Linked DNA regions of Azoarcus sp. KH32C. The protein of the gene in region 2 interacts with the protein of the main gene of each other region in a pairwise test. Links are inferred from orthologs where the notes say so. Each region holds a gene or a part of one and is shown on either strand. Other genes may lie near its edges.

Region 1 (3,699 bases), 2.0 Mb from region 2 along the record:
CGTGTCCCTGAACGGGGTACTCGTGACGCTGGCCGCGGTCAGCGTGCTGATCGCGTGGCAGGCCCGGGTGCTCGGCGCGCAGGCGGAACGGCCGATGCCGCTATCGACGGTGCGGCCCTGACGGGTCACAGGTCGGGCGGAGCGGACGGCGTGGCCGGGGGCTTACGGTCGTGCGACTTGCTCGGGTCGAGGCGGTCGGCGATCCCCCTGAGCATCCCGGACGCGAGCGCGGCAAGCAGACCGGCTTCGTTGCGCACGGTCCGGGCGCCCGTCTGTACCTGATCTCGGGTCAGGGCGGCCAGGGCGCGCGTCAGCTCGGCACTGGCAGCCGCTACCCGGCTGCCGATCTGCGTGCCGCTGTGGCGCGCGTGTTCGGCGAGCTCGTGCAGCGTCGTCCGCGCGAGTCCGTTGGCGGCACGTCCGGCGTCGGCGAGCGTGTTCAGGAAGTTGGACTCCATCGCACCGATCTGATCGAGCGTGCCCCGCAGTTCCTGCTTCGAAAACTCGCTGCCGCGGCCGATCGCTTCCTGCATCGCGAGCACGGTCGCCTGCGCAGCCGCTGCGAGCGCCTCGTCGAGCCCACGCACGGCCTGCCGCATTGCTTCCGTCCGTTCGCGGTCGGGGCGCTCGATCCCTTGTTGCGCGCCTCTCAGCACCGCGCTCGTGACCTCCTTCAGCGCCGCCGAATCGAGCCTGCCCTCGGATAGCGCCTTCAAGGTGATCGTGCGCACGCGGTCCGCAACGGAGGCCGTGTCGGCATCGACGGCCGCATGCACATCGCGTTCGATCCCTTCGGTAGACTGGCTCATGATTGCTCCCCCAAGGTTGGCAGTCTCATTCAGTATGGCCTCGCTCGCGGCCGATGGCGATGGAATCTTCCGGCGGAGATCGAACAATTCGTATCGAGGGGACACCAATGCATGTGGCGTGCCTTACCATGGGCCATTCGACCCGAATGTGAAACAGCCCATGTCCGATCCCGTCTTTTCCGGTCTCGAGCCCGCCACGGTGTGGGCCCACTTCGCCACCTTGTGCAGCATCCCGCGCCAGTCGAAGGCGGAGGGCGCCTTGCGCGATCGCATCCGGCAGTGGGCGGACGCCAAGGGCCTCGCAACGACGGTGGACGCGGCCGGCAACCTGCTGATCCGCAAGCCGCCCGCGCCAGGCTGCGAAGGCGCACCCGGTGTCGTGTTGCAGGGGCATCTCGACATGGTGTGCCAGAAGAATCCGGAGTCGCCGCACGATTTTTCGCGCGATCCGATCCGGCCCCTGCGCCAGGACGACTGGCTGGCCGCCGACGGCACGACGCTCGGGGCGGACAACGGCATCGGCGTTGCGCTGATCCTGTCTGTGCTCGAAGACGGGTCGTTGCTGCACGGGCCGATCGAAGCGCTGCTGACGGTGGACGAGGAAGCCGGCATGGGCGGCGCGCAAGGGCTGGAGGCGGGCGTCCTGCAGGGGCGCCTGATGCTCAATCTGGACACCGAAGAGTGGGGCGAGTTCTATATCGGCTGCGCGGGCGGCCTCGACGTCAACGTACACTGCGACGGCGCCGAAGAGCATTTTCCGACTGATTTCGAACCCTGGCGCATCGAACTTCATGGCCTGCGCGGCGGCCATTCGGGTGTGGATATCCACGAGGAGCGCGGCAACGCGATCAAGCTGCTGGTCCGAGTGCTGCGCGATCTCGAACGGCTGATGCCGCTGCGCCTCGCCGGTCTCGCAGGCGGCTCTGCGCGTAACGCGCTGCCGCGGGACGCCGTCGCCCGGGTGGCGGTCCCGCTTGGACGTGGGGCCGAGATCGCCGCGACCCTCGCGTCGTGGGAAGAACGCTTGCGCACGGAACTGAAGGGTGTGGACGAAGGCGTCAGCCTGCGGCTCGTGCAGGACGATCCCGGACCGGTGATGTCCGCGGAGGATCAGGCCGTGTGGCTCGCGTCCCTGCACGCCGCGCCGCACGGCGTGCACCGCCGCAGCCTGAGCGTTCCCGGCGTCGTAGAGACCTCCAACAACCTCGGCGTTGTGTCGCTGACGCCGACGGAGGGCTCGTGCAATTTCATGGTTCGCTCCCTGCTCGACGACGCGGCGCTCGCGCTCGCCGACGAGATCGTGAGCCTCTTCAGCCTGTCGGGAACCCGCGCAGAGCCGTCGGGCCACTATCCCGGTTGGGCACCGCAGGCCGATTCTCCGCTGTTGGCGCTGTGCCGCTCGGTCTATCAGCGCGAGTTCGGCGCCGAGTCGCACGTACAGGTCATCCACGCGGGGCTTGAATGCGGACTGATCGTCGCAAAATACCCGGACATGCAGATCGTGTCCTTCGGCCCGACGATCCGCGGCGCCCATGCGCCCGGTGAGCGCGTCGAGATCGCGTCGGTCGGGCGCGTCTGGCACCTGCTGACGGCCATCCTCGCCGCGACGGCCGCCGGCGGGGCGGCGCCGCAATGAATCCCGAGCATCTCGAAGCCCTCCTCACGACCGAGATGCCCTACGGCAAGTACAAGGGCCGCCTGATCGCGGACCTGCCGGGACACTACCTCAACTGGTTCGCGCGCGAAGGGTTTCCGTCGGGAAAGCTCGGCCGGCTCCTCGCACTGATGCACGAACTCGATCACAATGGCTTGACCGGCCTGCTGGCACCGCTGCGCAAGGGAATAAATCCGCAAATATAGGCATGTTGCCGACGAGCGTACGGTCGGGGTGCTATGTTGAAAGTGGTAGGCCTGCCTGGAGCAAGCGCACATGAACCTGACCGCCGTCCGGATCGACAAACCCGAGTCGATCAACTTCATTCTCGGCCAGACGCACTTCATCAAGTCAGCCGAAGACCTCCATGAAACGTTATTTACTTCAGTACCAGGCATACGCTTCGGTCTCGCCTTCTGCGAGGCTTCCGGGGACCGCCTGATACGGTGGTCGGGTACGGACCCGGACATGATTGCCCTGGCGCAGCGCAACGCGCAGGCGATCGGGGCCGGACACAGCTTCATCGTCTTCCTCGGGGAAGGCTACTACCCCGTGAATGTGCTGAATTCGATCAAGCAGGTGCCTGAGGTGTGCGGGATCTTTTGCGCGACGGCCAATCCGGTCGACGTGCTGATTGCGGAGACGGATCTCGGGCGCGGAATCGTCGGTGTCATCGACGGCTCGCCGCCGCTCGGGATCGAGGACGATGCGAAGATCGATTCGCGGAAGCAGCTTTTGCGGCATATCGGTTACAAGCTCTGAGGGGTGCCGAAGCCGCGATTTTTCGGGGCAGGCCATGAACGCAAGGGTTCGGGGCAAGGGAAGCAAGGCTGCGACGCTGGTCGCCGAGCAGCAATCGGCGCGCCAGGCCTTCTTGGCACTTCGGGCAATTCACCTCGCGTTGCGGCTGGCGACGAAGGAGGGCGATCTCGTCGCCAAGGTCTGCAAGGCCTTGGTTGAGACGGCCGGCTATCGCTTCGCGGCGATCCACTATGCCGACGCGGAATGCCTCACGCTGCGCAGCGTCGCCTCCTGCGGCTTGCCGCCCGACAACCAGGGCGAGCACGATCTGCTGGACATGGGCGAGCCAACCGGCACGGAAGACATCCGCGATGCGATCTGCGCCGGCCGTCCGTTCGTCGTTCAGGGCTGCGTCGACGACGAAACCGCCGCCGCTGACCACCCCGAAGCGCCGCGGCATCCCGCGGGCCATCCCCCCTTTATCGCGACCCTGCC
Region 2 (3,816 bases):
CACGACGCGGGTGATCATGGACGCCCCCCCCTCGCACGAGGACTGCCGCCCCTGGCTGAAGGTCGCGGACCTCTTCCGCGGCGCCGGCGCCCACGTCCCGGACGTCCTCGCGCAGGACCTCGAACAAGGCTTCCTGATGCTGTCCGACCTCGGCAGCACGACCTACCTCGCGGCGCTGACGCCGGACAACGCCCACGCGCTCTACGCCGATGCGCTCGGCTCCCTGATCGCGATCCAGAAGGCGAGCCGCCCCGGCGCACTGCCCGAATACTCGCGCGAACTGCTGCTGCGCGAGCTTATGCTCTTCCCCGACTGGTACATCGCCCGCCACAAGGGCGTCACGCTCGACGAGCGCCAGCACGCGACGCTGATGACGACCTTCGACAAGATCCTCGCCGCGAACCTCGCCGAGCCCCAGGTCTTTGTGCACCGCGACTACCACTCGCGCAACCTGATGTACCTCGCCGAAGGCGCCAACCCCGGCATCATCGACTTCCAGGACGCTGTCTACGGCCCCCTCAGCTACGACCTCGCCTCGCTCTTCAAGGACGCCTACATCCATTGGGAAGAAGACTTCACCCTCGACATGCTCGCCCGCTACTGGGAGGCGGCACGCAAGCTCGGCCTGCCGGTGCGCGCCGACTTCTCCGACTTCCATCGCGACTACGAATGGATGGGCGTGCAGCGCCACATCAAGGTGCTCGGCATTTTCGCCCGCCTCTACCACCGCGACGGCAAGGACGGGTATCTGCGCGACATGCCGCTGGTGATGGACTACCTGCGCCGCGCCTGCAAGCGCTACCGCGACCTTGGGCCGCTGCTGAAACTGCTCGACCACCTCGACCCCGAACCGGTCGAAGTCGGTTACACCTTCTGAGCGCCCCCCAATGCACGCAATGATCCTCGCAGCGGGGCGCGGCGAACGCATGCGCCCGCTAACCGACGCCTGCCCCAAGCCGCTGCTCGAAGCCGGCGGCAAACCGCTCATCGTCTGGCATCTCGAACGCCTGCGCGAAGCCGGTTTCAGCGACATCGTCATCAACCACGCCCATCTCGGCGCGATGATCGAAGCGGCCCTCGGCGACGGCAGCCGCTTCGGCCTGCGCCTCCGCTATTCGGCCGAAGCCGAGGCGCTCGAAACTGCCGGCGGCATCCGCAAGGCGCTGCCGCTGCTGGGCGACGAGCCCTTCCTCGTCATCAACGGCGACATCTTCTGCGACGCCGATCCGGCTGCGCTGCGCGACTGGGGGGCCGGCGTCGCCGCGGACGGCGATCTCGCCCGCCTGCTGCTGATCCCGAATCCCGCGCACCACCCGGAAGGCGACTTCCGTCTCACCGAGGGACGCGTGTATCGCAACGGCGGCCCGCTGCTGACCTTTTCCGGCATCGGCGTCTATCACCCCAGCCTCTTCGCCGGCATCGAGCCGGGCCACCGCGCGCCCCTCGCCCCGCTGCTGCGCAACGCGATGGACGCCGGCCGCGTCGGCGGCGCCCTGCATGAGGGCTACTGGCTCGACGTCGGCACGCCAGCGCGGCTCGCCGAGCTCGACGCACGGCTCAAAGGCTGATGCGCCCTGACACCTGAACGCCACCGGCACGGGCCGGTCGAACCCGACAGTTCATGCATGCAATAATGATCCGATGAATACGCCCCTGGACCTCTCCATGCTCGACATCGCGCCCTTCCGCGAACGCCGCGAACGCCTGCTCGCGCACATCGCGGCCCAGGGAGGCGGCGTTGCCGTCGTGCCGACCGCGGTCGAGCGCGCGCGCAACCGCGACACCTCCTTCCCCTTCCGCTATGACAGCTACTTCCACTACCTGACCGGCTTCGGCGAACCCGAAGCGGTCGTGGTGCTGATCGCCGGCGACACGCCGAAGTCGATCCTCTTCTGCCGCGAGAAGAACGAGGAGCGCGAGATCTGGGACGGCTACCGCCATGGCCCGGACGGTGCACGCGAGCGCTTCGGTTTCGACGAGGCCTACACGATCGGCGACCTCGACCTGCGCCTGCCCGAACTGCTCGCGAACCAGCCCGTCCTGTGGTGCAGCCTCGGCTACGAGAACGACTGGGACGCCCGCGTGATGCGCGCGCTGAATGCCGTGCGCGCCAACGCCCGTGCCGGCACCGTGCCGCCGCACTCGATCCGCGACGTGCGCGCCGAACTCGACGAGATGCGGCTGATCAAGGATGCAAGCGAACTCGCGGTCATGCGCCGCGCCGGCGAAATCTCCGGCGACGCCCACCGCCGCGCGATGGCGGCGACCCGCCCGGGCCAGTATGAATACGAGATCGAAGCAGAACTGATCCACCACTTCCGCCGGGCCGGCAGCCAGTCGCCCGCCTACCCCTCGATCGTCGCCAGCGGCCCCAACGCCTGCGTGCTGCACTACGTCGAAAACGACCGCCTGATGGCCGATGGCGACCTGCTGCTGATCGACGCCGGCTGCGAACTCGACGGCTACGCCTCGGACATCACCCGCACCTTCCCCGTCAATGGCCGCTTCGCCGGCCCGCAACGCGACATCTACGAACTCGTGCTCGCCGCCCAGACCGCGGCGAAAGCCGAGATCCACCCCGGCTCGCACTGGAACACACCGCACGACGCCGCAGTGAAGGTCCTCGCCCAGGGCATGCTCGACCTCGGCCTCTTGATGGGCACCCTCGACGCCGTGATCGAACAAGGCGACTTCCGCCGCTTCTACATGCACCGCACCGGCCACTGGCTCGGGCGCGACGTCCACGACGCCGGCGAATACAAGCGCGACGGCGACTGGCGCGTCCTCGAACCGGGCATGGTCCTCACCGTCGAGCCCGGCTGCTACATCCGCCCCGCCCCCGACGTACCGGAAGCGTTCTGGAACATCGGCGTACGCATCGAGGACGACGCGGTCGTCACCACGGACGGTTGCGAATACATCACCGAGCGCGCCCCGCGAACGGTCGCGGACATCGAAGAAGCGATGCGCGAAGGGCTCGACGGTGCATGACCTGCTGATCGTAGGCGCCGGGCCGGTCGGCCTTTCGCTGGCGCTCGCGCTGCGCGGCAGCGGCCTGCGTGTCGCGCTTGCCGACACCCGCCCCCGCGCCGCCGTCACGCAAGACCCGCGCGTGCTCGCGCTCGCCCACGGCACCCGCCTCACGCTCGAACGCCTCGGCGTCTGGCCGCAGTTGCCGGCGACACCGATCCGGCACATCCACATCTCGCAGCAGGGCGGGTTCGGCCGCACGCATCTGGACGCGGACGACTACGGCGTGCCCGCGCTCGGCTACGTACTCGCTGCCGGCGCTCTCGCGGCGGCGCTGCGCGAAGCAGTCGACGCCGCCGGCATTCCGGTGATGGACGAGACCGAAGTCACTGCATTCGAGCCGGGCGCCGAACACGTCGAGATCCGCCTCGCCGGCTCGGGCACCGCGCTGCACGGGACCGATTGCAGCGCGCGCCTCGTCGCCTGCGCCGAGGGCGGACTTCAGCCCGACGCCAAAGGGGTCGTGACCCGGGATTACGACCAGCACGCCCTGATCGGCCGCGTTGCCGTCCGGGGCGAGCACGGCCACGTCGCCTTTGAACGCTTCACCTCCGAAGGCCCGATCGCACTGCTGCCTCACGGCAAGGACTACGCGCTCGTGCACGTCGTCCCGCCGGCACGCGCGACCGAACTGCTCGCGCTCGACGACGACGCCTATCTCGCCCGGCTGCAGTCGGCCTTCGGCACCCGCGTCCAACTCACCGCGATCAACGACCGCCAGCGCTTCCCGCTGGGCCTGCGCTACCGCCGCGATCCCGTCGGACAGCGCACCGCGTGGCTCGGCAA

The links. The genes of interacting proteins can lie anywhere in the genome.
Region 1: the proteins of AZKH_RS04560 (region 2) and AZKH_RS13200 interact in binary tests that used the Escherichia coli proteins (3 or more experiments, as listed by UniProt). The link is inferred for Azoarcus sp. KH32C from one-to-one orthologs.

Annotation. Positions count from the first base shown.
Region 1 is NC_020516.1:3,016,673-3,020,371, reverse strand. Bases 362-3,207 are described here. They hold AZKH_RS13200 (aminoacyl-histidine dipeptidase), read left to right. Parts: upstream 362-969; coding sequence 970-2,445; downstream 2,446-3,207. Other genes in these bases: AZKH_RS13190 (adenosine-specific kinase), read left to right, coding at 2,740-3,207; AZKH_RS13195 (DUF3820 family protein), read left to right, coding at 2,442-2,669; AZKH_RS13205 (DUF6781 family protein), read right to left, coding at 362-809. Also shown: AZKH_RS13210 (MFS transporter), read left to right, coding at 1-121; more of AZKH_RS13205, read right to left, coding at 126-361; more of AZKH_RS13190, read left to right, coding at 3,208-3,225; AZKH_RS13185 (EAL domain-containing protein), read left to right, coding at 3,260-3,699. UniProt on the Escherichia coli protein: Dipeptidase with broad substrate specificity. Requires dipeptide substrates with an unblocked N-terminus and the amino group in the alpha or beta position.
Region 2 is NC_020516.1:1,008,722-1,012,537, reverse strand. Bases 854-3,816 are described here. They hold AZKH_RS04560 (aminopeptidase P N-terminal domain-containing protein), read left to right. Parts: upstream 854-1,641; coding sequence 1,642-2,991; downstream 2,992-3,816. Other genes in these bases: AZKH_RS04555 (FAD-dependent monooxygenase), read left to right, coding at 2,984-3,816; murU (N-acetylmuramate alpha-1-phosphate uridylyltransferase MurU), read left to right, coding at 897-1,568; AZKH_RS04570 (aminoglycoside phosphotransferase family protein), read left to right, coding at 854-877. In the rest of the region: more of AZKH_RS04570, read left to right, coding at 1-853.